2 regions of the Nonomuraea sp. KM88 genome follow, and region 2 is predicted to be linked to the other one. Evidence: riboswitches for the same ligand, from Rfam matches in the RefSeq annotation. Region 2 holds a riboswitch; the other holds the start of a gene.
The links. Region 2 has a riboswitch for glycine ahead of gcvP (aminomethyl-transferring glycine dehydrogenase). Riboswitches for the same ligand answer to the same signal wherever they lie in the genome.
Positions count from the first base shown of each region.

Region 1: linked by a shared signal. The riboswitch ahead of gcvT (glycine cleavage system aminomethyltransferase GcvT) and the one ahead of gcvP (aminomethyl-transferring glycine dehydrogenase) in region 2 are both predicted to bind glycine.

Region 1 is NZ_JBQQCC010000017.1:161,764-169,737, forward strand. Features, by position in the region: gene ACTWPV_RS38470 (hypothetical protein) at 1-395, opposite strand, end outside; gene ACTWPV_RS38475 (FadR/GntR family transcriptional regulator) at 453-1,157, opposite strand; gene ACTWPV_RS38480 (glutamine synthetase family protein) at 1,282-2,652, shown strand; gene ACTWPV_RS38485 (aldehyde dehydrogenase family protein) at 2,663-4,009, shown strand; gene ACTWPV_RS38490 (3-oxoacyl-ACP reductase) at 4,018-4,782, shown strand; gene ACTWPV_RS38495 (gamma-glutamyl-gamma-aminobutyrate hydrolase family protein) at 4,792-5,484, shown strand; glycine riboswitch at 5,538-5,635, shown strand; glycine riboswitch at 5,655-5,754, shown strand; gene gcvT (glycine cleavage system aminomethyltransferase GcvT) at 5,789-6,874, shown strand; gene gcvH (glycine cleavage system protein GcvH) at 6,871-7,260, shown strand; gene ACTWPV_RS38510 (L-serine ammonia-lyase) at 7,333-7,974, shown strand, end outside.
Region 2 is NZ_JBQQCC010000005.1:251,441-274,587, forward strand. Features, by position in the region: gene ACTWPV_RS17710 (sialidase family protein) at 1-1,338, opposite strand, end outside; gene ACTWPV_RS17715 (globin domain-containing protein) at 1,422-2,540, opposite strand; gene ACTWPV_RS17720 (gamma-glutamyl-gamma-aminobutyrate hydrolase family protein) at 3,035-3,721, shown strand; gene ACTWPV_RS17725 (alpha/beta hydrolase) at 3,731-4,645, shown strand; gene ACTWPV_RS17730 (enoyl-CoA hydratase/isomerase family protein) at 4,642-5,421, shown strand; gene ACTWPV_RS17735 (acyl-CoA dehydrogenase family protein) at 5,705-6,886, opposite strand; gene ACTWPV_RS17740 (class I SAM-dependent methyltransferase) at 6,913-7,503, opposite strand; gene ACTWPV_RS17745 (sensor histidine kinase) at 7,633-9,237, shown strand; gene ACTWPV_RS17750 (response regulator) at 9,234-9,911, shown strand; gene ACTWPV_RS17755 (phosphoribosylanthranilate isomerase) at 10,074-10,661, shown strand; gene ACTWPV_RS17760 (GNAT family N-acetyltransferase) at 10,661-11,455, shown strand; gene ACTWPV_RS17765 (CDP-alcohol phosphatidyltransferase family protein) at 11,712-12,293, shown strand; gene ACTWPV_RS17770 (sugar phosphate nucleotidyltransferase) at 12,298-14,802, shown strand; gene ACTWPV_RS17775 (FHA domain-containing protein) at 15,071-15,583, shown strand; gene ftsR (transcriptional regulator FtsR) at 15,651-16,310, shown strand; gene ACTWPV_RS17785 (bifunctional nuclease family protein) at 16,443-16,913, shown strand; gene ACTWPV_RS17790 (MerR family transcriptional regulator) at 17,061-17,681, shown strand; glycine riboswitch at 17,740-17,839, shown strand; gene gcvP (aminomethyl-transferring glycine dehydrogenase) at 18,018-20,849, shown strand; gene ACTWPV_RS17800 (tetratricopeptide repeat protein) at 20,943-21,740, shown strand; gene ACTWPV_RS17805 (hypothetical protein) at 21,850-22,197, opposite strand; gene ACTWPV_RS17810 (alpha/beta hydrolase family protein) at 22,279-22,950, shown strand; gene ACTWPV_RS17815 (DUF5999 family protein) at 22,917-23,114, opposite strand.

The DNA of each region.
Region 1 (7,974 bases), on a different contig from region 2:
AGGCCGGTGACGGCGACCGCGATGAAGACGGCGTCCACCGAGGTGCGCCCCTCCTCTTCCCAGTAGACGTCGTGCAGGTGCAGGATCAGCGCGAACTCGTCCAGCACCAGCGCCGATCCGATGCCGAACACGCACGCCGCGGCCGCCGTGCCCACCTGCGACGCCGGTGGGACGATGAGGCCGGCGACCCCGCCGGCCATCATCAGCACGACGCCGAACACGACGTGGTGGATGTGCATCTCGCCCACGCTGACGTTGCGGAACCAGCCGATCTTCGCCCTGATCAGGCGGACGTTGATGCGCGTGGCGATGAAGGCGACGATGAGCGCGACGAAGTAGCAGAACAGCGGCAGCCGTCCTGTGGCGATGATGGTGTGCTGAAACCAGGTCCCCATGATGCTGGAAACGATGCTACGAGCCGATGAGCCCTTTATGCGCGCAACCGGCGGCCCTCAGGCCAGGAACGCGCGCAGGAGGGCCGCCGTGCCCTCCAGGTGCTCGGCCACCGCCTGCCGGGCCGCGTCGGGGTCGCCCGCCAGGATGGCGTCGACGATGGCCTGGTGCTGCACGGCGGCGTGGTCGAGGTTGACCTGGAGCATGGGGATGGCGTTGAGCAGGTCGCTGACCCGCGAGCGGGCGTCCGCGCAGGTCGTGGCGAGCAGGGGCGAGCCCGTCAGCTCGGCGATCGCCAGGTGGAAGGCGGTGTCGAGCCGGCGGTAGTCGTCGAGGCCGGCCTCGTTCACGTCGGCGAGCCGGCGTACGAGCACCGCCCGCTGCCCCTCCGCCGGCCGGGACATCGCCAGCACCTGGGCCGCCCCGCACTCGACCGCCAGGCGGAACGTGAGGGCGTCCGACAGGTCGGCCATGCCCATCTCCTTGACGGCCTCGCGCAGGTGGCCGGCGTCCGGCTCGGGCGGCGCGTACGTGACGAACGCGCCGCCGTAACGGCCCCTTCGCACCTCGAGGTATCCCGCGTCGGACAGCGCCCGGATGGCCTCGCGCAGCGTCACTCTGCTGATGCCGAGCCTGACGGCCAGCTCGCGCTCGGGGGGAAGCTTGTCGCCCGGCGCGACCAGACCGAGCTTGATGGCCTGGAGCAGGCGTTCCACGGTCTCCTCGAAGGCGTTGCCGGCCCGGACCGGGCGCAGCACCGTCATCAAACGCGCCGACTCGTCCAACGTGTCCTCAGGTCTTGACAAGGGATCCCGCCATACACATCAATGGTCTAAGACTAGCCCAATCAACGGGGACGCGTGTCAGCGCAGATCGGAGCGGCGTAGCGTGAGCGATGGAGCGAGCACCGGATACCTTTCCGTCAGCGAGCTGCGCGACGAGGTGGCGTCCGGGCGGATCGACACCGTGCTCCTCGCGATCGCCGACATGCAGGGCAGGTTGCAGGGCAAGAGGCTGTCCGCACGCTATTTCCTCGACGAGGTGCTGCACCACGGCTCAGAGGGGTGCAACTACCTGCTCGCGGTCGACGTGGACATGAACACCGTGGCCGGCTACGCGATGTCGTCCTGGGAGCGCGGCTACGGCGACTTCGTGATGAAACCCGACCTGACGACGTTGCGCCGGGTGCCGTGGCAGGAGGGCACCGCCCTGCTGATGGCCGACCTGACCTGGGAGGACGGCGGCGACGTGCCGCCCTCCCCCCGCCAGGTCCTGCGCAGGCAGCTCGCCCGGCTCTCCGAGCGGGGGCTGGCCGCGTACGTCGGCACCGAGCTGGAGTTCTGCGTCTACGACGACACCTACGAGCAGGCGTGGCAGCGCGGCTACCGCGACATGTCGCCCGCCAACCTCTACAACGTCGACTACTCGCTGCTGGGCACCGCCCGCATCGAGCCCCTCCTCCGGCGGATCAGGCGCGACATGGAGGGCGCCGGGCTCTACGTCGAGTCCGCCAAGGGCGAGTGCAACCTGGGCCAGCACGAGATCGCCTTCCGCTACGCCGAGGCGCTGAAGACCTGCGACAACCACGCCATCTACAAGAACGGCGCCAAGGAGATCGCCGCCCAGGAGGGCAGGTCGATCACCTTCATGGCCAAGCCGAACGAGCGCGAGGGCAACTCCTGCCACATCCACATCTCGCTCAGGAGCCTCGACGGCGACCCCGTCATGGCCGGGCCGGGGCCGTACGGGCTCTCTCAGCTCGGCGCCCGCTTCATCGCCGGGCAGCAGGCCTGCCTGCGCGAGCTCACCCTCCTGTACGCCCCCAACATCAACTCCTACAAGCGTTACGTGCCGGGCAGCTTCGCCCCCACGGCGATCAAGTGGGGCGTCGACAACCGCACCTGCGCGCTCAGGCTCGTCGGGCACGGGCCGTCGCTGCGGATCGAGAACCGCGTGCCGGGCGGTGACGTCAACCCGTACCTCGCGGTGGCGGGGATGGTGGCGGCCGGGCTGCACGGCATCGACAACGAGCTGCCGCTGGAGGACGCGTTCGAGGGCAACGCATACGACTCGGGCGCGGAGACCGTTCCGCACACGCTGCGGGACGCGCTCCCCCTGTTCGAGGGGTCGAAGCTGGCCCGCGAAGCGTTCGGCGAGGAGGTCGTCGAGCATTACGCGAACAACGCGCGCGTGGAGCTGGCGGCGTTCGACGCGGCGGTGACGGACTGGGAGATGTTCCGTGGTTTCGAGCGAATGTGACGGGTGACCGATGAAGATCGTCAATCCGGCGACGGAGGACGTCGTCGCCGACGTCGAACTGGCCGACGCGGCCGAGGTCGACCGGGCGGTGGAGCGTGCCGGGAAGGCGTACGCCGCCTGGCGGCGGGTGGCGCCCGGCGACCGGGCACGGCTGCTGAGGAGGTTCGCCGACCTGGTGGGCGAGCACGGCGAGGAGCTGGCGCGGCTGGAGCTGGCCAACGCCGGGCACCCGATCGGCAACGCCCGCTGGGAGGCCGGCGCCGTACGCGACGTGCTGCACTTCTACGCCGGGGCGCCCGAGCGCGACCACGGCAGGCAGATCCCGGTGCCCGGCGGCGTGGACGTCACCTTCCAGGAGCCGCTGGGCGTGGTGGGCGTCATCGTGCCGTGGAACTTCCCGATGCTGATCATGTCGTGGGGGGTGGCCCCGGCGCTGGCGGCCGGCAACACGGTGATCGTCAAGCCGGCCGAGTGGACTCCCCTGACCGCGCTGAGGCTGGCGGAGCTGGCCCTGGCCGCGGGCCTGCCCGAGGGGGTGCTCCAGGTGCTGCCCGGGGCGGGGGAGGTCGCGGGCGCCCGGCTGGTGGAGCACCCCGGCGTGGCCAAGATCGTGTTCACCGGCTCGACCGAGGTGGGCAAGGAGATCGCGGCCAAGGCGGCGGCCCAGGTCAAGCGGGTCACGCTGGAGCTAGGCGGCAAGTCCGCAAATATCATCTTCGCGGATGCCGATCTCGACAGAGCGGCACAAGCCGCCCCCTACGCGGTCTTCGACAACGCGGGACAGGACTGCTGCGCCAGGTCCCGGCTGCTCGTCCAGGCAAGCGTGTACGACGCCTTCATGGAGCGCCTCTCCGAGGCCGTGCGCGGCGTCGTCGTCGGCGACCCCCGCGACGAGAGCACCGAGATGGGCCCGCTGATCAGCGCCGAGCACCTCGACCGCGTGCGCGGCTTCGTCCAGGACGGCGCCCCCTACCTCCAGGGGTCGTGCCCCGAGGGCAAGGGCTACTGGTTCCCGCCGACCGTGCTCACCCCGGACGTCACCGACCGTGCGTTCACCGAGGAGATCTTCGGGCCGGTCGTGTCGGTGGCGCCCTTCGAGGACGAGGCGGACGCCGTACGCATCGCCAACGACACCCCGTACGGGCTGAGCGGCTCCATCTGGACCCGCGACGTCGGGCGCGCGCTCCGCGTGTCCAGAGCGGTCGAGGCGGGCGCCCTGTCGGTGAACTCCAACGCGTCGGTCCGCTACTGGACCCCGTTCGGCGGCTTCAAGCAGTCAGGGCTGGGCCGGGAACTCGGCCCCGACGCCCTGGCGGCGTTCACCGAGACCAAGAACGTCTTCATCTCCTGGGAGTGAGGCAGCACGTGAAGAGATTGCAGGATCGGGTGGCTGTGATCACCGGCGCGGGCGGCGGCATCGGGCTGGCCACCGCGCGCAGGTTCGCCGACGAGGGCGCCAAGGTGGTCTGCGCCGACCTCGACGAGGAGGCGGGCGTCAAGGCCGCGAACGAGGTCGGCGGCCTGTTCGTACGCGTCGACGTGGCCGACGAGGACGACGTCGCCCGGATGTTCCGTACGGCGTTCGACACCTACGGCAGCGTGGACATCGCCTTCAACAACGCCGGCATCTCGCCGCCCGACGACGACTCGATCCTGGAGACCGGCATCGACGCGTGGCGCCGCGTCCAGGACGTGAACCTGACCAGCGTCTACCTGTGCTGCAAGCACGCCATCCCGTACATGCGGCGGCAGGGCAGGGGCTCGATCATCAACACCGCGTCGTTCGTGGCCGTCATGGGCTCGGCGACCTCGCAGATCTCCTACACGGCGTCCAAGGGCGGGGTGCTGGCGATGTCGCGCGAGCTGGGCGTGCAGTTCGCTCGCGAGGGCATCCGGGTGAACGCGCTGTGCCCGGGCCCGGTGAACACGCCGCTGCTGCAGGAGTTGTTCGCGAAGGACCCCGAGCGGGCGCAGCGGCGCCTGGTGCACGTCCCGGTCGGGCGCTTCGCCGAGGCGTCGGAGATCGCGGCGGCGGTCGCGTTCCTGGCCAGCGACGACGCGTCGTTCATCACGGGCAGCGAGTTCCTGGTGGACGGCGGCATCTCCGGCGCCTACGTCACGCCGCTCTAGGGGGTCGTCGTGCGACGTCCCGTCATCGGGGTCACGTGTTACGTGGAGCCGGCGACGTTCACGGTCTGGCAGGACATGCCGGTCGCGCTCCTGCCGTACATGTACGTCGAGCAGGTCGTCCGGGCCGGCGGCCAGCCGGTCGTGCTCCCGCCCGCGGGGGACGCCGCGCAGGTGGTGAGCCGCCTGGACGGGCTCGTCCTGGCCGGGGGCGGCGACATCGATCCGGCGAGGTACGGCGAGACGCCGGAGGAGCGTACCGGCTACATCCGCGAATTCCGCGACCAGGCCGAGTTCGCCGTGCTGGCCGCCGCCCTCGACGCCGGGCTGCCCTTCCTCGGCATCTGCCGGGGCCTCCAGGTGCTCAACGTCGCTCTTGGCGGCAGCCTCCACCAGCACCTGCCCGACGTGGTCGGCCACACGGGTCACTCCCCCGCGCCCGGACGGTTCGGTCACCTGCCCATCACCCCCGTCCCCGGCACCCGCCTGGCCAAGGCGCTGGGCACGGCGCCCGTGACGGTGCCGCACTATCACCACCAGGCCGTCGACCGGCTCGCCCCCGGCCTCACCGTGACCGCGAGCGCCGCCGACGGCACCGTCGAAGGGGTGGAGCTGGACTCGGGGCCGTTCACCGTGGCGGCGCAGTGGCACCCGGAGGCGGCCGAGGACCACGCCCTCTTCGAGGCCCTGGTGGCCGCCTGCTGACCAGCGAACGCGACAAGACCCCCAAATCACTACTAGGCTGGCGTGACACACCAGCAAACCGTGCGGGAGAGCACCCTGACAGCCGGTCAGGGTCCCTGAAGGAGCAAGCCCTCCCCGCGAACCTCTCAAGGCAAAGGACCGCACGGCTGACCGGGAGCATGTCTCTTCGGAAGGTGACCTCTGGAAAGCAGGCCCGCAGGGTCTCGCCGAAGGTGAAAGTCCGGCAAAACTCGGGCGAAGCTCTCAGGCATCGATGACAGAGGGGGAGGATGCTGGCATCCAATCCTGTCCTGAGGTGCGATAAATGTCCCGACCTACTCCGCTACGAGACGTGCACGAAAGCCTCGGCGCGACGCTGACCGACTTCGCGGGCTGGCTCATGCCACTCCGGTACGGGAGCGAGTCCGCGGAGCACAGGGCCGTCCGCGAGGCCGCCGGGCTGTTCGACCTCTCGCACATGGGCGAGATCTTCGTGACCGGGCCGCAGGCCGCCGCCGCCCTGGACTACGCGCTGGTCGGCAACATGTCGGCCGTGACGCCCGGACGAGCCAGGTACACCATGATCGTCAACGAGCGGGGCGGGGTGCTGGACGACCTCATCGTCTACCGGCTCGGGGACGAGGAGTTCATGGTCGTCGCGAACGCCTCGAACTACGAGAAGGTCGCCGACGAGCTGGAGAACCGCTCCAAGGCGTACGACGCCGTGGTCGACGACCGTTCGCAGCAGTACGCCCTGATCGCCGTCCAGGGACCCCGCTCCCAGGAGATCCTCGCCACGCTCACCGACGCCGACCTGGCCGGGCTCAAGTACTACGCGGGCCTGCCCGGGCTCGTCGACGGGCGGCAGGCGCTCATCGCGCGCACCGGCTACACCGGCGAGGACGGGTTCGAGCTGTTCGTGGCCGGCCAGGACGCGGTGCCGCTCTGGAACGCGCTCGTGACCGCGGGCGAGCCGTACGGGCTCAAGCCCGCAGGACTGTCCAGCCGCGACACGCTCAGGCTCGAGGCCGGCATGCCCCTGTACGGCAACGAGCTGAGCGCCGAGCTGACCCCGTTCGACGCGGGGCTGGGCAGGGTGGTGAAATTCGACAAGCCGGGCGACTTCGTCGGCAGGTCGGCGCTCGAGGCGGTCAAGGACGACCCGCCGCGGCGCCGTCTCGTCGGTCTGGTCGCCCGGGGCCGCCGGGTGCCGCGCCACGGCTACCCGGTCACCAAGGACGGCGCCGTCGTCGGCGAGGTCACCAGCGGTGCGCCCTCCCAGACTCTGGGCAAGCCCATCGCGCTGGCCTACGTGGACACCGGCGCCGACTCAGGCCTGGCTGTGGACATCCGGGGCAGCCATGAACCCATGGACCTGGCCGAGCTGCCCTTTTACAGGAGGAACAAGTGAGCAACATCCCTGACGACCTGAGCTACACCAAGGAACACGAGTGGGTTTCCGGGGTCGAGGACGGCCTCACCGTGACCGTCGGCATCACGGCCTACGCCGCCGACGCCCTTGGTGACGTCGTCTTCGTGCAGCTCCCCGAGGTCGGTTCGGTCACCGAGCCGGGCGACTCCGTCGGCGAGGTCGAGTCGACCAAGTCGGTCAGCGAGATCTACACGCCCGTCGGCGGCGAGATCGTCGAGGTCAACCAGGCCATCGTGGACGATCCGAGCCTGGCCAACAGCGACCCGTACGGCGAGGGCTGGATGTTCCGGGTGCGCATGGAGGGCGACCCGGAGGACCTGCTCTCCGCCGAGGAGTACGCCGCGCTCACCTCGGGCGAGTCCTGACCCTGCCAGGCCTCATCGGCTGACGCCGGGGCCCGCGTCCGGGCCCCGGCACTCATGAAGGGCGCATCATCAATGGCGATCAGCGTCTTCGATCTGTTCAAGATCGGTATCGGGCCGTCGAGCTCCCACACGGGAGGCCCGATGGCCGCGGCCCACAAGTTCGCCCGCGGCCTGCATGAGGACGGCCTGCTGCCGCGCGTGGCCCGGGTGGAGGCCATCCTGTACGGCTCGCTCGGCCTGACCGGGAAGGGCCACGGCAGCGACAAGGCGGTCCTGCTGGGCCTGTCCGGCGAGAAGCCGGAACTGGTCGACGTCGACACCATCGAAGGGCGTCTGGCCGAGATGCGCGAGTCGGGCAGCGTCCGGCTGTACGGCATGCGCGAGATCCCCTTCGTCGTCGGCCGGGACCTCGTCTTCGAGCGCAAGATCTCGCTGCCCGAGCACCCCAACGGCATGCGCTTCACCGCCTACGACGCGGCGGGCGAGCAGCTCAGGGAGAAGATCTACTTCTCGGTCGGCGGCGGCTTCGTCGTGGACGAGAAGGCCACCGGCGCCGACCGCATCAAGCCGGACGACACCGTCCTGCCCTACCCCTTCACCACCGGGGAAGAACTGCTCAAACACTGCACGAACACCGGCCTGTCGATGTCCGCGCTCATGCTGGAGAACGAGAAGGCGTTCGGGCGCACCGAGGAGGAGGTCCGCGCGGGCCTG
Region 2 (23,147 bases):
GCCGGGGACGACCGAGGTGGAGATGTAGTCGCCCGCCATGCGGCCCTGCGCGGTGTCGGCGAACCAGTCCAGCGGCATCGCCCCGTGCAGCTCCTGAGGGGCCGCCCAGGTGGCCCCGCCGTTGGTGGAGGAGGTGTAGCCGACCGTCAGCCTGCAGGTGGCGGCGGTGCAGGCGGCGTCGGGGTAGCGGTAGTAGGTGAGCGCGAGCCGTACCGTGCCGCCCGCGCTGGCGCGGTCGACGCCAAGGCCGGGGATGAAGTGGTCGCCGCCGTCGCTGGTGGCCCGCATGACACGGCTCCACTCCTCGCCGGTGGCGGACCTGCTCAGCACGATGTCGTTGCCGGAGCACCGGTACTGGAAGCGGCAGTCGTGCCAGGCGACGTACACGGCGCCGGTCGCGTCCGTCTCCGCCGACGGCAGCGGCGCCGCCCGCAGGCCGCCCGCGACCGTGTGCCGCCGCACCGCCGTGACCAGCACGCTGGGTTCCCAGCTCGCGCCGCCGTCGCCGGAGCGGATGGAGCGGATCTCGCCCTCGTCGCTCAGGTACGGCACCACCACGACCCCGTCAGGCCGCACGACCGGCTGCCCGCCGAGCCCGTTCGCGGGGGTGGCGGTCACCGTCCAGGTCAGGCCGCCGTCGGAGGAACGCGCCATCGTGATCGCGTTGCCCGCGGCGTGGTCGTCGAAGGTCGCGTGGCAGTGGCCGTGGAAAGGGCTGGACAGGCTGTTGTCGCAGGCGATCCAGGTCTTGTCCAGGTCGCCGCCCCCGTCCCCGCCCTCATCGCCGCCGTTCCCGCCGTCCCCGTCCCCGCCCCTGTCGCCGTCGTCGTCGCCCGCCGTGGCGACCGTGACGGGCGCGTCCCACGTACGGCCGCCGTCGGCGGAGCGGCTGGCGAGCACCGCCGTCCCGGCGATCCCGCCCTCCTCCGACAGCGCCAGCGACGCGATCAGCCAGACGCGGTGCCGGGCGTCGTAGGCCACCGACGGGTCGCTGACCCGGTCGTGGGAGCCGCCGCCGAACGTGGTGATCCCGGGCAGCACTCCCTTCGTCCAGGTGCCGCCGTTGTCGGAGGAGGCGGCGAACGCGATGCCGGTGGCGCCGCCGTCGAAGAACCGGCCCGACTGGTGCGCGGTCACGAGGGCCGAGCCCCACTGGAAGGTGTCGGGCCCGGCCTGGGTGCCGTGCTGGCTGGTGGCGTTGGCGTACGCGTCGGACCCGATCTCGGTCAGCGGGACCGCCGCGGCGGCGGGGGAGGAGGAGGTGAGCAGGAGGGTCGCGGCGACGGCGGCAGGTACGGACAGGAGCCCGGTTCCTCGGCGCCCGGCGGGGGATGGCACAGTCCACCTCCACTTGGCGTGTCAGTTCCAGCTGGCACCGTTCCGCCGCCGCTGTCAACCTCCTGATCGCCGATCGGGCCCCCTCATCGTTCCGCGCGCACGACGTCGCGGTGGATCCGCGACAGGGGCACGCCGTCGCGCTGCAGGCAGCGGACCGTCTCGTTCACCATGGGCGACGGGCCGCAGACGTACACGTCGTGCTCGGTCCAGGAGCGCAGGCGCCGGGTGACCTCGGGTAGGTGGCCGCGCATCCCGTCGTACGACGGCTGGTCCGAGACCACGGACACGACCCGCAGCCACGGGAAGGCCGACTCCATCCTGATCAGGTCGGGCAGGTCGTACAGTTCGCCGGCGGTGCGGGCGCCGTGCAGCAGGTGGATGGCGGGCCGCCGGCCGGAGGCGATGATGGACTCCACGATCGCCTTCAGCGGCGCCAGGCCCGTGCCGCCCGCCACGCACAGCACGTCGCGCACGCTCTGCTCGCGCGGTGTCATCGTGCCCATCGGCGGCCCCAGCATGACCGTGTCGCCGACCCGCGTGTGCCTGGCCAGGGTCGTCGACACCCAGCCGCCGGGCACCGAGCGCACGTGCAGGCTGATCGTGTTGTCCTGGCGCGGCGCGTTGGCGATGGAGAACGTGCGCCACACGCGGGGCCAGCGCGCCGTCTGCACGGTGACGTACTGGCCGGACGTGTACGGCAGCCGCTGCGCGGGCCGCAACGTGATGACCGCGATGTCCTGGTGGCGCAGCTCGTGGCCGACGACCTCGGCGAGCCACCAGGCGGGCGAGACCCCCGCGTCGGCCTCGGCCGAGTCGATCATCATCTTGGCGGCGGCCGCGTACGCCGCCACCCACGCCTCCTCGATCTCGGGGCTCCATACCTCGGCGGCGAAGCGGCGGACCGTGGCGAGCAGCGCCTTGCCCACGGCCGCGTAGTGGTCGGCGACCACGCCGTACTTGCGGTGGTCCCGGCCCAACTGGCCGAGGAACCCCGCCATGCTGTCCGGGCTGTCCAGGCTCCACACGATCCTGGTCAACGCGCTGAACAACCGGTCGCGCTGGACGTCCAGAGCCGGCGGGAACATGCCTCGCAGGTGTGGATTCTCAGCGAACAGCCGGCCGTAGAAGTAGGCCGTGGCCTGCTCGGCCACCGGCTCGATGACGGAGAAACTCTCCTTGACCAGGCGCGGATTCAACGACATATTCCCACCCCACTTGTGACCGGAAACGCATTCCGGTCTTGCCGTTCACCTCCCTGACGGTTCCGGGTGATGAGCGCACGTCCCTCCCCGGCACTTCTGCTGCGCTCGCAAATGAGTCTTACACCACCGATGACGCGTCACAACCATTTCCCTCCAATAAGGTGCGAAGCAGAATCTTGCGCAGGACTGTCCGTACGATATTCCTAGGTTTTTCGGACAATAATCGTGAATAAAAGTCGCATTCATGTGATGGGGGAGCCGGATGCGCCCTCCGGGCGTCACGGCGCCTCGCCTCGAGCACGGGCCCGTCGATCGTCGGGTCAGTCGTCGGGTCGATCACCGGGTCGATCGCCGGGGGGCGTGGGAGGCACGTGGCGGGAGGGGATCTTGGGGAGGGGTGACAAATCGGAAAGGCTGTGCGCCATGATGGGCATGTAGCCGTCACCTCGACCGGCTGGTGGCCGAACGAACTCCACCATGCCCCTGGAGATCGCATGTCCCGTCCGCTGATCGGTATCACCGCCTACTTCGAGGCCGCCCGCTGGAGCGACTGGGTGCGGGAGGCCGTGCTCTCGCCGCCCTCCTACGCCAAGGCGGTCGACCGGGCCGGGGGCGCGCCCGTGGTGCTCCCGCCGCTCGGCCTGAACGCCATCGACGACTACGTACGCGGCCTGCGGGGGGTGGTCCTGGCCGGAGGGGTCGAGGTGGACGCCTCCGCCTACAACGGCGAGCGCGACGACCGGGTCCCCGATGGGCAGCCGCACCGCGACCGCTTCGAACTGGCCCTGGCCAGGGCGGCGGTCAAGGCCGACGTGCCGATCCTGGCCATCGCCAGGGGCATGCACGTGCTCAACGTCGCCCAGGGCGGCACGCTGATCCCCTGGTTGCCCGACGTGCTCGGCGACCACCATCACGCCGAGCCTGGCACGCCCCACACGCTCCAGGTCAGCGTGTCCAGCAAGCTCGGCAAGGCGATCGGCGACCGGGTCGAGGTCGTCGCGCCGCACCACCAGTCCGTCCGCCGCCTCGGCACCGGGCTGCTGGCCGTGGCCTGGGCCGACGACCAGATCGTCGAGGGCGTCGAGGTGCAGGGCCACAGGTTCGGCGTGGGCGTGCAATGGCATCCCGAGCGCGATCTCGAGGATCGGCTCTTCGATGCGTTCATGGAGGCGGCCCGATAAGCTTCGATCATGCCGCTGCACCCTCAGTCGCGGGACTACATCGCCGTCCATCCGTCGGATCTGGGCGCCGATCCGGCCATGCTCGACCTGGCCGGGATCCAGGAGTTGCGCGCACATGACGGCCTGGCGGCCCAGCGCGGTCCGCTCACCAAGCTGCCGTTCGTCCGCGACGAGCGCGCCGAGGGCGTGCCGATCCGGATCTACCGCGCCGACCCGGGCGACGGCCAGCTGCCCGTCGTGGTCTATTTCCACGGGGGCGGGTGGGTCCTCGGCAGCGTCAAGCGCAACGACGCGTTGGGGCGCGACCTGGCCATCCGCACCGGCGCGGTGGTCGTGTCCGTCGACTACCGGCTGGCCCCCGAGCACGCCTTCCCGGCCGCCGCCGACGACGCGTGGACGGTCGTGCGCGACATCTTCGCCAGGCCCGCCTTCTACCAGAGCAACGGCCGCGTGGCCGTCGTCGGCGACAGCGCGGGCGGCAACCTGGCGGCCGTCGCCGCATGGCAGGCCCGCGACGCCGGGCTCCGGCTGGCCCACCAGGTGCTCGTCTACCCGGTGCTCGACGTGGCGATGCGGACGCCCAGCTACACGGAGTTCGCCAAGGGCTTCGGGCTGGAGGCCGAGGAGATGGCGTGGTTCGCCCGCCAGTACGCCCCCGACGCCGACCCGGCCGACCCGCGGCTGTCCCCGCTGTGCCTGCCCGACGTCGCCGGCCTGGCGCCCGCCACCATCGTGACGGCCGAATACGACGTGCTCCGCGACGAGGGCGAGAGCTACGCCCGGCGCCTGACGGACGCCGGCGTGCCGGTCGAGCTACGCAGGTTCGACGGCGCGGTGCACAACTTCTTCGGCCTGCCCGGCCTGTTCGACCAGGCGGGCGAGGCCCGCGACCACATCGCGGGGCGGCTGCGAGAGGCGCTGTGACCTACACCAAGCTGAAGATCGACACCCCGGCCGACGGCGTGCTGCGGGTCACGATCAGCGAGCCGGGCCGGCTCAACGCCGTCGACGCCGCGGCCCACCGCGAGCTGGGCGAGATCTGGCGCGACGCCGACCGCGACGACGGCGTCAGGGCCGTGCTCGTCCGGGGAGAGGGCACGGCGTTCTCCGCCGGCGGCGACCTGTCCATGATCGAGGAGATGACCCGCGACCACGCCACCAGGCTGCGCGTCTTCGCCGAGGCCCGCGACATCGTCTACAACGTCCTCAACTGCTCCAAGCCGATCGTCTCGGCCATCCAGGGCCCCGCCGTCGGCGCCGGGCTCGCCGTCGCGCTCCTGGCCGACATCTCCGTCGCCGGGCGCACCGCGCGGATCATCGACGGTCACACGAGGCTCGGCGTCGCCGCGGGCGACCATGCCGCGATCGTCTGGCCGCTGCTGTGCGGGCTGGCCAAGGCGAAATACCACCTGCTGCTGTGCGAGCCCGTGACGGGCGAGCAGGCCGAGCGGATGGGGCTGGTCAGCCTCTGCGTCGACGACGACCAGGTGCACGACAGGGCGCTGGAGATCGCGGTACGCCTCGCCGCCGGCGCCCAGGAGGCGATCAGGCTGACGAAATACTCGCTCAACAACTGGCTGCGCCTGGCGGGCCCGTCGTTCGACGCCTCCCTCGCCATGGAGTTCCTCGGCTTCACCGGGCCCGACGTGACCGAGGGCCTGCGCGCCCTGCGGGACAAGCGGCCGCCGTCGTTCGGCTGATGCGCCGGGTGTGCTTGCCGCCCGCCCGGGTAGGCGCAGCCCCAAGGTCGACCAGATGACCGCGCCGGCACCGGCGGGCACTGTTCGCCGAGGCCGAGAACGTCGCCCCGGCGGACGCGGAGCCGAAAGCCTCGCAGGGCGTCCGGCGCACGCCGTACGACGAAGGGGGAGAGCGCGCGGCGATGGCCCAGTGGACGAGCAGGGTGGACGAGCGGGGCGAACGCGCCAGAACGGGCGGGCGTCGGCGCTCCACGCCTCGCGGCCGGCCCGACCGGCCCGGCCGCTAGAAGCTGCGGGGGAGTCCGAGCACCTGGGTCGCGAGGTAGTTGAGCAGGAGCTCCTCGGTCACAGGTGCCACCTTCGCGATCCTGGCGTCGGTCAGCAGCCTGGCGACCGGATACTCGTGGGAATAGGCCATCCCGCCGTGCGTCTGGAATGCCGCGTCTGCCGCCTCCCAGGCCGCCTGTGACGCCGTGAGCTTGGCGATGTTGGCCTCGGTGCCGCACGGCAGCCGCCGGTCGAAGCACCACGCGGCCTTGTAGATCATCAATCTGGCCAGCTCGATCTTGGCCTTCACCTGCGCCAGCGGGAAGGAGATCGCCTGGTTGGCGCCGATCGGCCGGCCGAACACCTCCCGCTCCCTGGCATAGTCGACGGCCACCCGCAACGCGACCTCCGCCGTGCCGAGCGCCGAGGCGGCCAGCAGCACCCGCTCGGGGTTGAGGATGTCCCACAACACCGCCACACCCTGGTCCACCTCACCGACCACGTTGGAGGCGGGCACCCGCAGATCGTCGATGAACACCATGTTCGACGGCGTCGTGTTCGCGCCCATCTTGGGGATCGGCCGGTAGGACAGGCCTCCGGAGGCGACCGCCTCGGGCACGTTCACCAGCAGCACCGTCAGCCCGTGGCTGCGCGGGCGCGCTTCGGCGGCCGGGACCGTCCTGGTCACCAGCAGCATCCAGGTGGCCCGCTGCACGCCGGTGATCCAGATCTTCTGCCCGTTGACCACGAAATCCCCGCCGTCGCGCCGGGCCGACGTGGTGATCGCCAGCGAGTTGGATCCGGCGTCCGGCTCGGTCAGCGCGAAGCAGGTCTCGACCTCGCCCGTGGCCAGCCTCGGCAGCAGTTCCGCCCGCTGCCCGGCGCTGCCGTGCCGGTCGATCGTGAGCGCGCCGAAGCCGGGGGTCAGCACGTACGTGAACGCCGACCCGCCCGCCGCGCCCGACGCCGAGAGCGTCTCCGTGGCCACCGCCAGCTCCAGCAGCCCTTGCCCGCCGCCGCCGTGCTCCTCCGGGACCGCCAGGCCCAGCCAGCCGCCCTTGGCCAGCTCGTCCCAGACCTCCTCAGGCCAGCGCTTGTCGCTCTCGCACCGCTGCCAGTAGGCGAGGTCGTATCGCGAGCAGATGGCGCCGATGCCCCGCTGGACGGCGAGGGCGCTCTCGGGAAGGGAGAAGTCCATCACGCCATCGTAGAATCATGTTCTGATCAGGGTCGAGGCCGCCGCGCGTGGAAGACGAAGGCCGGGGGAGGGTTGCGCCACACCGTACGCCCCGGCACGACCTCCTCGAAGCGCTCGGCCAGCAGCGCACGGAAGCGCCGCGCCGAGCTGAGCGGGATGGCGTGCACGTAGGAAAACGTGGTGAACGCCGCCACCGGGCTCATCGCCGACGTCACCGCACCGAGCAGGTCACGCTGCGTCTCCTCGGGGAACGCCGCCCACGGCAGCCCGCTGACCACCACGTCCGCCTGCCGCAGCCCTCGCTCGCGCAGCAACTCGCCGAGCCGGGCCGCGTCGGCGTGCGCCACGTCCACGGTGGGGAAGCGCTCGGCGAGCAGCTGCGCCATCAAGTCATTGACCTCGACGGCGAGATGGTGGCCCCGCCCGGCGAGCCGCTGCTGGATCTCCGCGGTGAACGGGCCGGTGCCGGGTCCCAGCTCCACCACGGTCGGCTCGCCGCGCTCGGGGATCGGCGCGCAGACGTTCGCCGCCAGCCGGCGCGAACTCGGGGCGACCGCGCCGATCTTGGAGGGGGCACGCAGGAACTGGCCAAGGAAGAGTGCGCTGTCGTTCGACATGGCACGACTTTATGGGCAGGATCTTGGTGGGTCGCTCCCTCCTCCGGGCGGATGTGCGGCCAGTAGGAGGAGGCGGAGCCGTCCACGGGAAGGATCGGCCTTCCACGCTGGGCGGATACGGTTGTGCGCATGCGCTGGCGCGGTGTCCCTCTCGATGTCCTGCTCGCCGTCTCCGGCGTGGGCCTCGACCTGCTGACGACGGCGCACGCGGGCGACACCGAGTTCCTGCCCGCCGAGATGAACCTCCCGATGGCGCTGCTGGTGGGCCTGCCCATGGGGCTCGTCCGGCACCGGCCGGTGACCGTCACCTTCTGCCTGGCCGCGCTGCTCATGGTGACCGACCAGATCGGCTCGTTCACCTCCAACACCGCGCAGATCCTCATCTGCGTCGCCCTCGGCGTGGCGGGGCACCGCTCCGGCCTGCGGGCCACCACCGCGGCCGTGGCCGTCACCATCCTCGCCACCGCGTGCAACATCGCCGACCCCGGCTTCGCGCCGACCGCCAACACCTGGATGTACTCCGTCCTCCTGCCGGTCTTCCCCGCCGTGCTCGGCGCCTACCTGCGCAGCACGGCGGGGCGGCTGGAGGAGCGCGACGTCACGCCCGACGCGCTGCTCGCCGCCGGCGGGGTCGCCATCACCGTGCTCAGCACGTGGAGCTCCTGGCACCTGGGCGCGCAGCCCGTCTGGGTGGTGGGGCTGCTGGCCGTCGTGGGCGGCCTGTCGCTGGGCATCGCCAGGCGGCTGCCGGGACTGGTGTTCCTGCTGCAGGGCGTGCTGCTCGTCTCCGCCGACACCTACCTGAACAACACCGTCAACACCTGCGTGATCCTCACCCTGACCGCGATCGGCGTGTTCTCCATGCGGGTGGGGTCGTGGGCCTGGGTCGGGGCCGCCTACCTGACCGGCTGCCTGCTCACCGCGATCGCCGTGGTCGGCCCCGAGACCGAGATCACCCCGTTCCGCGCGGGCGTGCTGATGACGCTGGTGGCCACGCCGATCGCGATCGGCCGCTACCTCGGGATGCGGCAGGCCGCCCTGGCCGCGGAACGGCTGCGCGCCGAGGAGTCCGCCCGCGCCGCCGTCGCGCAGGTGCGGGCCGACCAGCTGGCCGAACGCGAGCGCATCGCCCGCGACGTGCACGACATCGTCGCCCACCACGTCGGCGCCATGGTGCTGCGCGCCGGCGCCGCCCGCTACGCCGCGCCCGACGGCCCCGTCGCCGACGCGCTCACCGACATCCGCGACGCCGGCCACCAGGTGCTGCAGGACCTGCGCGAGCTGCTCGACCTGCTGCGCGACCCCGACAGGCAGCCCGGCCTGCTGGCCAACCCCGCCGACGTCATCCGCGAGTCGGCCGACCGCATGGCCGCCGCCGGCCTCGACGTCGAGCTCGACCTCGACCCGGCCGCCGACCGCGCCCCGCTCATCGCCCGCGCCTCCGCCGCCCGTATCGTCCAGGAAGGACTCACCAACGTGCTCAAACACGCCGGACCAGGCACGCAGGTCCGCGTCAGCGTCACCCCGTCAGGCGACGGGCTCTCCGTGGAGATCCGCAACGGCCGGCCGCCCACCGACATCGAGCGGCTGCCCTCCTCCGGGCGCGGGCTGGCCGGCATGCGCGAACGCGTCCGCGCCCTCGGCGGCACCCTGTCCGCCGGCCCCGACGGCGAGGGCGGCTGGCTCCTGGCCGCCAGCCTGCCCGCGCGCCTGTCCCAGGGGAGCACCGCGTGATCCGCGTGCTGATCGCCGACGACCAGGCGCTCGTCCGCGCGGGCGTGCGCATGCTGCTGCAGGCCGCGGGCGACATGGAGGTGATCGGCGAGGCCGTCGACGGCGGCGAGGCGGTGCGGCTGGCCGAACGCCACCTGCCCGACGTGATCCTCATGGACCTGCGCATGCCCAAGGTCGACGGCCTGGAGGCGATCAAACGCGTGGTCAGGACCCGTCCGGGGGTCAGGATCGTGGTGCTGACGACGTTCGCCGAGGACGCCAACGTCTACGCCGCCCTGCGGGCCGGCGCGGTCGGGTTCCTGGTCAAGGACGACGATCCCGAGCGCATGGTGGACGCCGTGCGCCGCGCGGCGGCCGGGGAGCAACTGCTGGCGCCGTCCGTGTTGCGCAGGGTCGTGGAGCGGTTCCTGGCCGCGGGGGAGCAGCACGTCGCGCCCGCCCCGCCCGCCGGGCTGACCGAGCGGGAGGTCGAGGTGCTCGCCCTGGTGGGGGCAGGTCTGTCCAACGCGGAGATCGCCGAGGAACTGTACGTGGGCGTCACCACCGTCAAGACCCACATCGCGGCGGCGATGGACAAGCTGGGCCTGCGCAACCGCATCCAGGCCGCCGTCGTCGCCCACCGCACCGGCCTGGTCGACGCCTCCTTCCGCCCCGTACGCCCGCCCCGCGGCTGAGCGCTCGCCCCCGCCCTCCGGCTGAGCGCCGCCGGTATGCGGGGCGGCGGGCGGGCCGGCGTACCGGCCGGCGGCACGTCCTGCGGGGTCGCCGCCGGACGGTCCTGACCGCCGGAGGGCCGCGGTCGCCGGAGGGCGTCCGCCGCCGCTAAGGTCGGGAGTGTGTACGTGAAGATCTGCGGGCTGAGCGAGCCCGAGCACGTTGCCGCCGCCGTCGAGGCGGGAGCCGACGCCATCGGGCTGGTCATGACCCGCAGCCCCCGCAGGATCACCGTCGAGCGGGCGGCCGCGCTGGCCGCGCTCGTTCCCGCCCACGTGCTCACCGTCGGGGTGTTCCGGGGCGAGGACCCCGAGACGGTGCGCGCGGCCGCGCTGGCCTCCGGGGTGCGGGCCGTGCAGCTGCACGGCAGGCATCCGCACGGCGACTTCACCGCTCTGAAGGACCTCGGTGTGCGCCTGGTCAGGGCCGTCGACGCGGAGGCGGACCTGCGGTGCGGCGCCTTCGACGAGGACCTGCTCATCGTCGACGCGCCACACGCCGGATCCGGCCTGCCCTGGGAGTGGGCGGCCGTGCGCGGCAGGCCGTCCGGCCGGTGGTTGCTGGCGGGCGGCCTCGCCCCGGGCAACGTCGCCGACGCGATCGCGGCGGCCGAGCCGTGGGGGGTCGACGTGTCCAGCGGCGTGGAGACGTCGCCCGGGGTGAAGGACCCGGCTCTCATCAGGGCGTTCCTGACGGCCGTACGCGGCTGATGGACGGGCACGCCCGCGCTGCCGCGCCGGGAGACCTGGCCCGTGCCATCGGCTTCACCCACGCCTTCGCCCGGCGCAGGGCGCCCGTCGAGGTGCCGGTCCCTGGCGGGTTCGCGGTGCTGGACGACAGCTTCCCCCGCTCCTACGACGACAACAAGCTGATCGTCTGGTCCGGCGACCCGGATGCGGACGAGCTGCTCCGGGCGGCGGACGAGGTGCTCGCCGAGCGGGCCCACCGGCTGGTGTGCGTGGACGACGACCGGCTCGGCACCACCCTCGCACCCGCTTTCGCCGCCGCCGGCTACGAGCACGAGACCAACCTGATCATGGCCTACCGCGGCGCGATCCCCCACGACCCGCCCGCGGCCGACCGGCTGGAACTGCCGGAGCTGCTGCCCGTGCTGCGCCGCGACTGGCGCCAGGCGCTGCCGCAGGCGCCCGACGACGTGATCGACGGGCTCGCCCGGCGCGTGGAGCGCCGGCTGCGCGGGGCGGGCACGGCGGGCACGGTGGGTTTCCGCGGGGTCCGCGCCGGCGACGGGGAGGCGGGGGAGATCGCCGCCAGGGCCGACCTGTACGTCGACGGCGGGGTCGCCCAGATCGAGGGCGTCTTCACCGGCGAGCAGCACCGGGGCAAGGGCCATGCGCGGGCCCTGATGACCGCGCTGCTCGCGGAGCAGGCGGAGGCCGAGCTGATCTTCCTGGTGGCCGATGCGGCCGACTGGCCGAAAGACTTCTACGGCCGGCTCGGGTTCGAACCCCTCGGTTCCACCCACGCCTTCCTCCGCGCCTGACGGCCCTGCTCCGGCGGGCCTGCTCCGGCGGGCCTGCTCTGACGGCCCGCTCTGGCGACCCCGCTCGGCTACCCGCTCCGGCTACCCGCGGAGGCGGTGCCCAGGGGCCCGCCGGACCGGAAGCGGGCGGTGAGCGGGCGCTCGTGTGCGAGCGGCCGGCGGGCGCCCCGGACCGCCGTCGAGGCCGCGGGGCCCGCCGTGAAGGGAGTTCGGGCGGGACCGCTGCGGTGGAGTTCCACGCAGTAGGGTCTCCTGCGTGAGCGATACTTCCGCCGAGGACCGGATCTGGACGGTTCCTAACCTGCTGAGCTTCCTGCGCCTCCTGGGCGTCCCCGTGTTCCTCTGGCTGGTTCTGGGGCCCAAGGCGGACGGGTGGGCGATCGGGATCCTCGCGGTCGCCGGGTTCACGGACTGGCTCGACGGAAAGATCGCCCGGGCCTTCAACCAGACGAGCAGGCTGGGCCGGATCATCGACCCGGCCGCCGACAAGCTCTACGTCTTCGCCACCATCTTCGCGCTGCTGCTGCGCGACGTCATCCCGTGGTGGCTGGTCGCGGTCATCGTCGGTCGCGAACTCTTCGTCGCGTGTTCCTTCCCCGTACTTCGCAAACATGGCTATAAGGCACTTCAGGTGCATTTCCTGGGCAAGGCCGCCATGTTCAATCTCATGTACGCCTTCCCTCTCCTCTTCCTTGCCTCCCACACTGGGTGGTATGCCGATATAGCCCGAATTGTCGGGTGGGCGTTCGCCCTATGGGGAACGGGCCTGTACTGGTGGGCGGGGGTGCTGTATGTGGTACAGGTGCGCCGGCTCGTAATCTCGGCCAAGAAGGAGTGATCGGGTGAAGGCGGTCGTCATGGCGGGCGGGGAGGGCACTCGGCTGCGTCCGATGACCGCCAACCAGCCCAAGCCTCTGCTCCCCGTGGCCAACCGCCCGATCATGGAGCACGTACTGCGCCTGCTCAAGCGGCACGGCATCACCGAGACGGTGGTCACCGTCCAGTTCCTGGCCGCTCTCGTGCGCACCTACTTCGGCGACGGCGACGAGCTCGGCATGAACCTCCAGTACGCCACCGAGGACCTGCCCCTCGGGACCGCGGGCAGCGTCAAGAACGCCGCCGACCGCCTCCGCGACGATCGTTTCCTGGTCATCTCCGGCGACGCTCTGACGGATATTGATTTAACGGACATGATCCGGTTCCATCGCGAGAATGCCGCCCTGGTGACCATCGGGCTGAAACGTGTGCCGAATCCGCTCGAGTTCGGGATCATCATCGTCGACGACGAGGGCAGGGTGCAGCGCTTCCTGGAGAAGCCCACCTGGGGACAGGTCTTCTCCGACACCGTGAACACCGGCGTCTACGTCATGGAACCCGAGGTCCTCGACGCCGTGGCCACCGGCGAGCCCGTCGACTGGTCCTCCGACGTCTTCCCCGCGCTCCTGGCCCGCGGCGCGGCCATCTACGGCTACGTGGCCGACGGCTACTGGGAGGACGTCGGCACCCACGAGAGCTATCTCAAGGCCCACGCCGACGCCCTGTCCGGCAGGGTCGCGGTGGACATCGGCGGCTTCGAGCTCTCGCCGGGCGTCTGGGTCGCCGACTCCGCCGCGGTCGACCCCGACGCCGTGCTCAAGGGCCCGCTGCTCATCGGCGACTACGCCAAAGTCGAGGCGGGGGCCGAGCTGCGCGAATACACCGTGCTCGGCAACAACGTCGTCGTCCGCGAGGGCGCCTTCCTGCACCGCGCGGTCGTCCACGACAACGTCTACCTCGGCCCCGGCGCCCACCTGCGGGGCTGCGTCATCGGCAAGAGCACCGACGTGATGTCCGGCGCCCGCATCGAGGAGAACTCCGTCATCGGGGACGAATGCGTCATCGAGGCGGAGGCGTACGTCTCCAGCGGCGTCCGGGTCTACCCGTTCAAGACGATCGAGGCCGGCGCGGTCGTCAACACCAGTGTCATCTGGGAGTCGCGCGGCCAGCGCAACCTCTTCGGCACGAGAGGCGTCAGCGGCCTGGTCAACGTCGAGATCACCGCCGAACTGTGCGTCCGCCTGGCCAGCGCGTACGCCACCACCCTCAGGAAGGGCGAGCACGTCGTCACCTCGCGCGACTGCTCCCTGGCCGCCAGGGCGCTCAAGCGGGCCGTCATCGGCGCGCTGACCGCCGGCGCGATCAACGTGCTCGATCTGGAGGCGGCCCCGCTGCCGGTGGCCCGCTTCCACACCGCCAGGGGCTCGGCGGCGGGCGGGATCGCGCTGCGCACCACGCCGGGCGACCCGCAGAGCGTGGACATCGTCATCATGGACGACCGCGGCGCCGACCTGCCCCCGGCCGCCCAGCGCAAGCTGGAGCGGGTCTTCTCCCGCCAGGAGTTCCGCCGCGCCTTCCCCGGGGAGATCGCGGAGCTCGCCTACCCGGCCAGGGCCGTCGAGGACTACACCCACGAACTGCTGCGTCACGCCGGCGTGACCGGCGTCAAGGACATGAAGGTCGTCGTCGACTGCGCGGGAGGCACCTCCTCGCTGGTGCTGCCCACGCTGCTCGGCCGGGTCGGCGTCGAGGTGCTCACCGTCAACGCCCGCCTCGACGACGTCTCGCCCACGGAGACGCTCGCCGGTCGGCGGCGCGACCTGCAACGCCTGTCGGAGCTGGTCAGCTCCTCGCGGGCGGCCTTCGGCGTCAGGTTCGACCCGGTCGGCGAGCGCATCGCCCTGGTCGACGAGATGGGCCAGCTCATCAGCGAGGAGCGCGCGCTGCTCGTCGTGCTCGACCTCGTGGCCGCCGAACGCAGGAGCGGCCGGGTGGCCCTGCCCGTCACCACGACCAGGGTCGCCGAGCAGGTGTGCCGCTTCCACGGCGTGCAGGTGCAGTGGACGTCCACCGCGCTCGACGCCCTCACCTCGGCCGCCGCCGCCCCCGACATGATCTTCGCGGCCGACGGGCGCGGCGGCTTCGTGGTGCCGGAGTTCAGCCCCGCGATCGACGGGCTGGCCGCGTTCCTGCGCCTGCTCGGCCTGGTCGCCCGCACCCGCCTGTCGCTCAGCCAGATCGACGCGAGGATCCCCGAGGTGAAGCTGCTCAGGCGGACCGTGCCCACGCCGTGGGCGGCCAAGGGAGCCGTGATGCGCTCCGTCATCGAGGCGGCCGAGGCCGAGCCGGAGGGCCGCCGCATCGACACCACCGACGGGGTGCGGGTGGCCCGCGACGACGGCAGCTGGGTGCTGGTGCTGCCGGCCGCGGCCGAGCCCGTCACCGACCTGTGGGCCGAGGCCTCCGACGTGGACGGCGCGCAGGCGCTGCTCGAACGCTGGGCCCGCGTCGTGGAACAGGCCGCCACGTGACCCGCGGCCGGGCGGGCGCGAGAACGGCCGGGCCGCGATTGTGCGCGGACGGTCCCGCAAGATCGTAATGTAGAAACGCGCGGCGGCATGGACCGCAGGGCAGGGGCGGCGGTAACTTTGTCTGCGTCCTGACCACAGTCCAGCGCCCCGTCTTGACCTTTGCCGCTGATCAGCGTAAGTTGCGGCATTCGCAAACTTGAAAAAGCGAAGCGAGGCGCGCTCCAGAGCACCGTCGCCGCGTCTTCGCGGTAGGAGGCCGAGCCGATCGATGCCGAGCGTCTACTGCACGCAGTGCGGGCACGCCAACCCCGAGGATGCCCGTTTCTGTTCCCGCTGTGGGTCACCGCTGACCAGACTCGAGGTCTCCGGGGACACCACATCGACGATCTCGGTGGCGGGAATCGAGGCGTATGAGGCTGAGACAGGCGACATGCTCCTGGCCGAGCGGGCGCTGGTCGAGCAGCTGCCGCCCGGCGCGGCGTTGCTCACGGTGACCAGAGGGCCCAACCAGGGCAGCCGCTTCCGGCTCGACAAGGACCTGACCACGACCGGGCGCCATCCGGAGAGTGACATCTTCCTCGACGACATCACCGTCTCCCGCCGCCACGTCGAGTTCTACCGCCACCGCGGCGGCCAGTTCTCCGTGCGCGACGTGGGCAGCCTCAACGGCACCTACGTCAACAGGGAGCGGATCGAGGAGGTTCCCCTGCACTCCGGCGACGAGGTGCAGATCGGCAAGTTCCGCCTTGTCTTCCTGATGCGGGGCAGCTCCGGGGCATGAGGGGGCGAAGCGGGCGACCGGCGGACGCCGTCTCGTGCGTGACCATGCGGCAAGGGGAGGAGCGCGCATGACGTCGCAGGCGGCACGCTCGCACATGAGCATCGGGGAGGTGCTCGCGCTCCTGCAGGGCGAGTTCCCCGATGTCACCATCTCCAAGATCCGTTTCCTGGAGGGCGAAGGGCTGATCGAGCCCGAGCGCAGCCCGTCCGGCTACCGCAAGTTCACGCACCTGCACGTGGAGCAGCTGCGCTTCATCCTCACCGAGCAGCGCGACCACTACCTGCCGCTGCGGGTGATCAAGGACAAGATGGCGGAGGGCTTCGGCCGCCCGCGCGCCCTGCAGGACAACGGCAAGCAGGAGATCAGGCTCAGCCGGGCCGAGCTGATCGAGGCCGCGAGCATCGACGAGGAGACCCTCGCCGAGCTGGAGGACTACGGCCTGCTCGCCCCGGTGGCCCGTCGCTACGACGAGGAGGCGCTCGCGGTGGCCCGCACCGTCGGCGCCCTGGCCCGCTTCGGCCTGCGCGCCCGGCATCTGCGCGCGGTCAAGGCGGCGGCCGAGCGCGAGTGCGGCCTGGTCGAGCAGACCGTCGCACCGATACTCAAGCGGCGCGCCCCCGGCGCCATCGGCGAGGCCGACGAGGTGGCCAGGGAGCTTTCCGCACTCCTGCTCGACCTGCACGCATCCCTTGTGCGCACGGGTGTCCGGTCCGTGCTGGGGCGCTGAGACCGCGGCGAGCTGGGAGGCGGCGGCACATTCCAGGCCCGCCGGGTGTTACGTTGAAATGCAGAAGCCAGTCAGCAGAAGCAACGACCAAATAGCTGTGCCGGGTCACCGGTCAGGAATACGGAGCAGCCCGTGTTGCAGATGGAGGTTGTGGGCGTTCGGGTTGAAATGCCCACAAATCAGCCGATCGTCTTGCTGAAGGAGGCACACGGGGAGCGGTTCCTTCCTATATGGATTGGCATGACGGAAGCCACGGCCATCGCTCTGGCCCAGGCAGAGGAGCCTCCGCCGCGGCCGCTCACCCACGACCTCTTCCGTGACGTGCTGAGCGCGCTGGGCGTAGGCCTGCGGGCGGTCAACATCGTCGCCCTGCGTGACGGCATCTTCTTCGCCGACCTGGTGTTCTCCAACGGCGTGGAGGTGAGCGCGCGGCCGTCCGACTCGATCGCGCTCGCCCTGCGCACCGGGGCGCGCATCTTCGCCAGCGAAGAGGTCGTCCAGGAGGCCGGGGTGATCATCCCGGACGACCAGGAAGACGAGGTGGAGAAGTTCAGGGAGTTTCTTGACACGATCACTCCCGAGGACTTCGGCCGGGCGGGGTAGGTATTTCAGTGCATTTACGCTTCACGACGCGCCGAGCCGGATCGTTGACTGAGCATGGTCGCGGTCCTACGGTGCAAGTGAAACCCGTGGCCGCGCTTCACGTACCCCCAGATCAGGCCACGGGATGAGAGAAAGCCGGAGGTCCGCGTGGCGGTCAGCAGCGGCGAGGGAAAGACGGCCGGCCAGGAAGATCCGGTGCGGCGCGAAAGCGCGCGGCAGCGTGCCGGGGAGCAGGGTCTGCTCTTCGACGAACAGCCCGCGGCGCTGCCGGGCGACATCGGATACCGCGGGCCGACGGCATGCTCGGCGGCCGGCATCACCTATCGGCAGCTCGACTACTGGGCGCGCACGGGCCTCGTCGAGCCCACGATAAGAGCCGCGCAGGGCTCCGGCTCCCAGCGTCTCTACAGCTTCCGCGACATCCTGGTCCTCAAGGTCGTCAAGCGGCTCCTCGACACCGGGGTGTCGTTGCAGCAGATCCGCACGGCCGTGCAACATCTGCGTGACCGCGGGGTCGCCGACCTCGCGCAGATCACGCTCATGAGCGACGGCGTCAGCGTCTACGAGTGCACCTCGGCCGACGAGGTGATAGACCTGCTCCAGGGCGGGCAGGGCGTGTTCGGCATCGCGCTCGGCCGGGTCTGGCGCGAGGTCGAGGGCTCCCTCGCGGAGCTGCCGGGGGAACGCGCGGCGGTCGAGGACACCGTCCCGGCCGACCATCCCGCTGACGAACTCGCCCGCCGCCGCCGCGCCCGCCGCACGGGGTGAGTACGGCTCCTGGCAGCCGTACGAATCGGGCGTAGTAACCTGAGGGCAGAAAGGCCGACGACCCCGTGCGGGAGAGTCTCCGGGCCCCCTGGGCTCCGGGGCGCCGAAGGAGCAACCCTCCCCGGAATCTCTCAGGCATCCCGTACCGCTCGGGCGAGGCAACTCTGGAAAGCAGGCGCACCCGCCAGGCGCGCCTCACCGACGGTGCAAGCCCCACCGGGGTGAAGCTCTCAGGTCGCGGCCCCGCGCTTGTCCGGGGCCCGCGCTGACAGAGGGGGAGATCCGGCACACGCCCGCGCCCTGGCGCCGGTCTCCACAGCCTCGGGAGGCATCTCCATGACCGATCTGTCCGCCCCGCCGTTCTCGTCCCGGCACATCGGCCCCTCCGAGTCCGAACAGCAGCGCATGCTCGAGGCCGTGGGCTTCGAGTCCGTGGCGGATCTGGTGGCGGTCGCCGTCCCCGAGTCCATCAGGGCGAAGGACCGGCTCACGCTGCCCGCCCCCGCCGGCGAGGCCGAGGCCATCGCCGAGCTGCGCGCCCTGGCCGACCGTAACCAGGTGCTGACCTCGATGATCGGGCTGGGCTACCACGACACGGTCACGCCCGCCGTCATCCGCCGCAACCTGCTGGAGAACCCGGGCTGGTACACCGCCTACACCCCCTACCAGCCGGAGATCTCGCAGGGCCGCCTCGAGGCGCTGCTCAACTTCCAGACCGTCGTCTCCGACCTCACCGGCCTGCCCGTGTCCGGAGCCTCGCTCCTCGACGAGGCGACCGCCGCGGCCGAGGCCATGACGCTGGCCCGCAGGGCGGGCAAGTCCAAGAGCGCCGTGTTCGTGGTCGACGCCGACGCGCTGCCCCAGACCAAGGCCGTCCTCGCCACCAGGGCTGAGCCGCTCGGCATCACGCTCGTGGAGCACTCCCTCGACGGCGAGCTGCCCGAGTGCTTCGGCGTGCTCGTCCAGTACCCAGGAGCGTCCGGCCGGCTGCGTGACTTCCGCGCCGTGGCCGCCGCCGCGCACGAGGCGGGCGCCCTCGTCGTGGCCGCCGCCGACCTGCTGGCACTGACGCTCGTGGCCGCCCCCGGCGAGCTGGGCGCCGACATCGCCGTGGGCTCCTCGCAGCGGTTCGGGGTGCCCTTCGGGTTCGGCGGGCCGCACGCCGCCTACATGTCCGTACGCGAGGGCCTGCAGCGGCAGCTGCCCGGCCGCCTGGTCGGCGTCTCCGTCGACGCCGACGGCGACCCCGCCTACCGCCTGGCCCTGCAGACCCGCGAGCAGCACATCCGCCGCGAGAAGGCCACCAGCAACATCTGCACCGCGCAGGTCCTGCTCGCCGTCATCGCGAGCATGTACGCCGTCTACCACGGCCCGGAGGGCCTGCGCCGCATCGCCCACCGGGTGCACCGCCACGCCGCAGCCCTGGCGGAGGGGCTGCGCCGGGCTGGCGTGGAGGTCGTGCACGCCGAGTTCTTCGACACCGTGCTCGTGCGCGTGCCCGGGCGGGCGTCCGCCGTGGTCGCCGCCGCCGCCGAGCGGGGCGTCAACCTCTGGCAGGTGGACGCCGACCACGTCTCGATCGCCTGCGACGAGAAGACCGGAGCCGCCGACCTGGCCACGGTGCAGGCCGCGTTCGGGGTCACGACCCCCCGCACCGACGTCGAGGGCGCCGCCGACGCGCTGCCCGCCCCGCTGCTGCGCGAGTCCGCCTACCTGACCCACCCGGTCTTCCACGACCACCGCTCCGAGACCGCGATGCTGCGCTACCTGCGCCGGCTGCAGGACAAGGACATCGCGCTCGACCGGTCCATGATCCCGCTGGGCTCCTGCACGATGAAGCTCAACGCGACCACCGAGATGGAGCCGATCACCTGGCCGGAGTTCGCCGCCGTCCACCCCTACGCGCCCGCCGCCCAGGCCGAGGGCTACCTCGAGCTGATCGGCACGCTGGAGCGCTGGCTGGCCGAGGTGACCGGCTACGACGCCGTCTCCATCCAGCCCAACGCCGGCTCCCAGGGCGAGTTCGCCGGGCTGCTGGCCATCCGCGCCTACCACAACGCGGGCGGTGACAGCGGGCGGGACGTCTGCCTCATCCCCTCCTCGGCCCACGGCACCAACGCCGCCAGCGCCGTCATGGCCGGCATGCGGGTCGTGGTCGTGGCCTGTGACTCCGAGGGTAACGTCGACCTGGCCGACCTCGACGCCAAGATCGCCAAGCACCGCGACGCGCTCGCCGCGATCATGGTGACCTACCCGTCGACGCACGGCGTCTACGAAGAGACCATCACCGAGATCTGCGCCAAGGTCCACCAGGCCGGCGGCCAGGTCTACGTCGACGGTGCCAACCTCAACGCGCTGGTCGGGCTGGCCAAGCCCGGCGAGTTCGGGGCCGACGTGTCCCACCTCAACCTGCACAAGACGTTCTGCATCCCGCACGGCGGCGGCGGCCCCGGCGTCGGCCCGGTCGCGGTCCGCGGCCACCTGGCGCCCTACCTGCCCGGTCATCCGCTGCGCGACGGCTCGCCGGTGGGGCCCGTCTCCGCGGCGCCCTACGGGTCGGCCGGGATCCTGCCGATCTCGTGGGCGTACATCCGGATGATGGGCTCCGACGGGCTCACGGCGGCCACCGAGCAGGCCATCCTGTCGGCCAACTACCTCGCCAAGCGGCTGGCCCCCCACTTCCCGGTGCTCTACACCGGACGCGGCGGGCTGGTGGCCCACGAGTGCATCATCGACCTGCGCCAGATCACCAAGGAGACCGGCGTCACCGTGGACGACGTGGCCAAGCGCCTCATCGACTACGGCTTCCACGCGCCCACCATGTCGTTCCCCGTCGCCGGGACCCTCATGATCGAGCCGACCGAGAGCGAGGACCTCGGCGAGCTCGACCGGTTCGCCGACGCGATGATCGCCATCAGGGGCGAGATCGCCAAGGTGGCGTCCGGCGACTACGACAAGGCCGACAACCCCCTGCGCAACGCGCCGCACACCGCGGAGTCGGTGAGCGCCGACGAGTGGCACCACCCGTACACGCGGACCGAGGCCGCCTACCCCCTGCCGTCGCTGCGCGACGGCAAGTACTGGGTGCCGGTGCGCCGCATCGACCAGGCCTACGGCGACCGCAACCTGGTGTGCTCGTGCCCCCCGCTGGAGGCGTACGAGGACTAGTCACCGGGAGGGCCAGACCTTCGGCGTCAACCGGGCAGACATGATCGCCGGAAGTCGTTAGGCTCAGGGCGACCGTCGCCAGAAGGAGCTCTCTTGACGTCCTCAGAGCTGGAGACCCCGCCTCTCGACACCGCCCGGCGTCTGGCCGAACGCGGCGACCTCGACGGCGCCGCCGCCATCCTCAGCGAGCTCGCCGCCGACCCCGACGAGCCCGACAGGGCTCAGGCCGCCGTCGGGCTGGCCGTGGTGCTGGAGGAGCGCGGCGACGTCGAGGCCGCCAGGACCGCCGCCAGGACCGCGCTGGCGACGGGGCACCCCGAATACGCCTCGCAGGCCGCCTGCCACCTGGCCCAGGGGTTCGAACGCGAAGGGCGGGCCGAGCAGGCCAGAGCCGCCTGGCAGGCCGTGCTGGGGGTCGGCGCGGCCGCGTACGTCCCGCTGGCCCATCTCGCGCTGGCCCGGCTGGCCGTGCGGGCGCTCAACCTCGAGGAGGCGGAGCAGGAGCTGCGGGCCGCGATGGCGGCCGGCGACGGCGAGGTCGCCGCGCGCGCCGCGCAGGAGCTGGCCGACCTGCTGATGGAGCACGGAGAGCCCGGGGCGGCGGCTGAGCTCCTCCTGGACGCCCTGGAGGCCGTGCCCGAGGAGGAGACGCCGGGGTTGCGGGTCCGGCTCGGCATCGCGCACCTTGAGCTGGCCTGCGCGGAGTTCGCGGAGACCGTGGAGGGAGGCGCGGACGCGCAGACGAGCGCGCTGGCCATCGAGCTGCTCGCCCGCACCCTGCCCCTGCGCGGGCGCGACGACGACGCGGGGCGGGTCTGGTCGTACGGGCTGGAGCACGCCGACGAGACGCTGGCCGCGGAGGTCAGGCTCCGCTACCAGCGCGACACCTGACGCCCGGGGCCCGGTGTGCGTGACGTCCCGGCCCATGCCACCGAGGCGCTCCTCCCGGGCGTGCCCGCGGGCCGGCGGAGGTGCTCCCGTTCCCTCCGCCGGCCGGAGGTCAGCCGCGGCGCATGATGGCCGCCGCGGCGGCCACGTTGATGATGACGATGGCCAGCCACGTGATGATCAGCCCCACCAGTCCGGCGTTGACCACCCCGATGGCCGTCAGCGGGATGCCCATGCCCATCGAGCCCAGCGCGACCGGGATCATCGTCGCGCCCGGCGCGGACTTCTTGTGCGGCGGGGGCCCGTGGCGGTCGAGCTCGGCCCGCACCCGGGCGGCGATGGTGGCCTCGAGGCGCTCGGTGAACGAGTCGACGAGCGCCGCCTCGTAGTCGGGCCCGAGATCGCGGCGGGCGTCGAGCGTGGCCTGAAGGTCTTCCCTGATGGGACGCTGGTCCGGCATAAGGTCATCATCCATCCCGGAAGTGGTGTCGTCATCCGACCTGAGGGCTAGCGCGTCATCCTCCCCAGGTACGGTGCTGGCATGGAGGTGATGACCCCGCGCGGGCCCGCGCTCGTGGAGATCGACGAGGTGCCGGGCGCGCGGCTGCTGCTGGTCCTGACCCATGGCTCGGCCGGGGGAGTGGACGCTCCCGATCTGCTGGCCGTGCGCGACGCCGCCATGGGCGTGGGAGCCAGCGTGGCGCGGGTGACGCAGGCGTTCAGGATGGCGGGGGCGCGGGCGCCGGGCCCGCCGGCGAGGCAGGACGAGGCGTGGGAGATCGTGCTGGCCGAGCTGCGCGCGCGCCTGCCGGGGCTGCCCCTCGTGCAGGGCGGGCGGAGCAACGGGGCTCGGGTGGCGTGCCGTACGGCGAAGGCGGTCGGCGCGGCGGCGGTGGTGGCGCTGGCCTTTCCGCTGCATCCGCCGGGGAAGCCGGAGCGCTCCCGGGCCGGGGAGCTACGCGGCGCCGGGGTGGACGTGCTGGTCGTGAACGGTGATCGTGACCCCTTCGGAGTGCCGGACGCCGCGGATGCCGCGCGCCTGGTGGTGCTGCCGGGAGAGGGCCATGACCTGAAAAAGGACCCCGCCCGGGTGGGCGAGGTCGTGGCGGAGTGGATCACCCGCTACGGCGGGCCGCCACGGCAGGGCAGCACCGGCCGGCGGCGCCGCCCGCGTGCGGATCAGGCCGCGCCCACCAGCGGATCGGGCCGATGAGGTGCGATGACGGTGCCGCTGGGCAGCAGCTCGCCGGTGTCCTCGAACAGGACGACGCCGTTGCAGAGCAGGCTCCACCCCTGCTCGGGGTGGCAGGCGAGGGTGCGTGCCGCCTCGCGGTCAGGCGCCTCGGCATCCGGACAGGCCGGGTCGTGCGGGCACATCGGCGTGCCTCCGATATCTCGTGGGATGCTCCC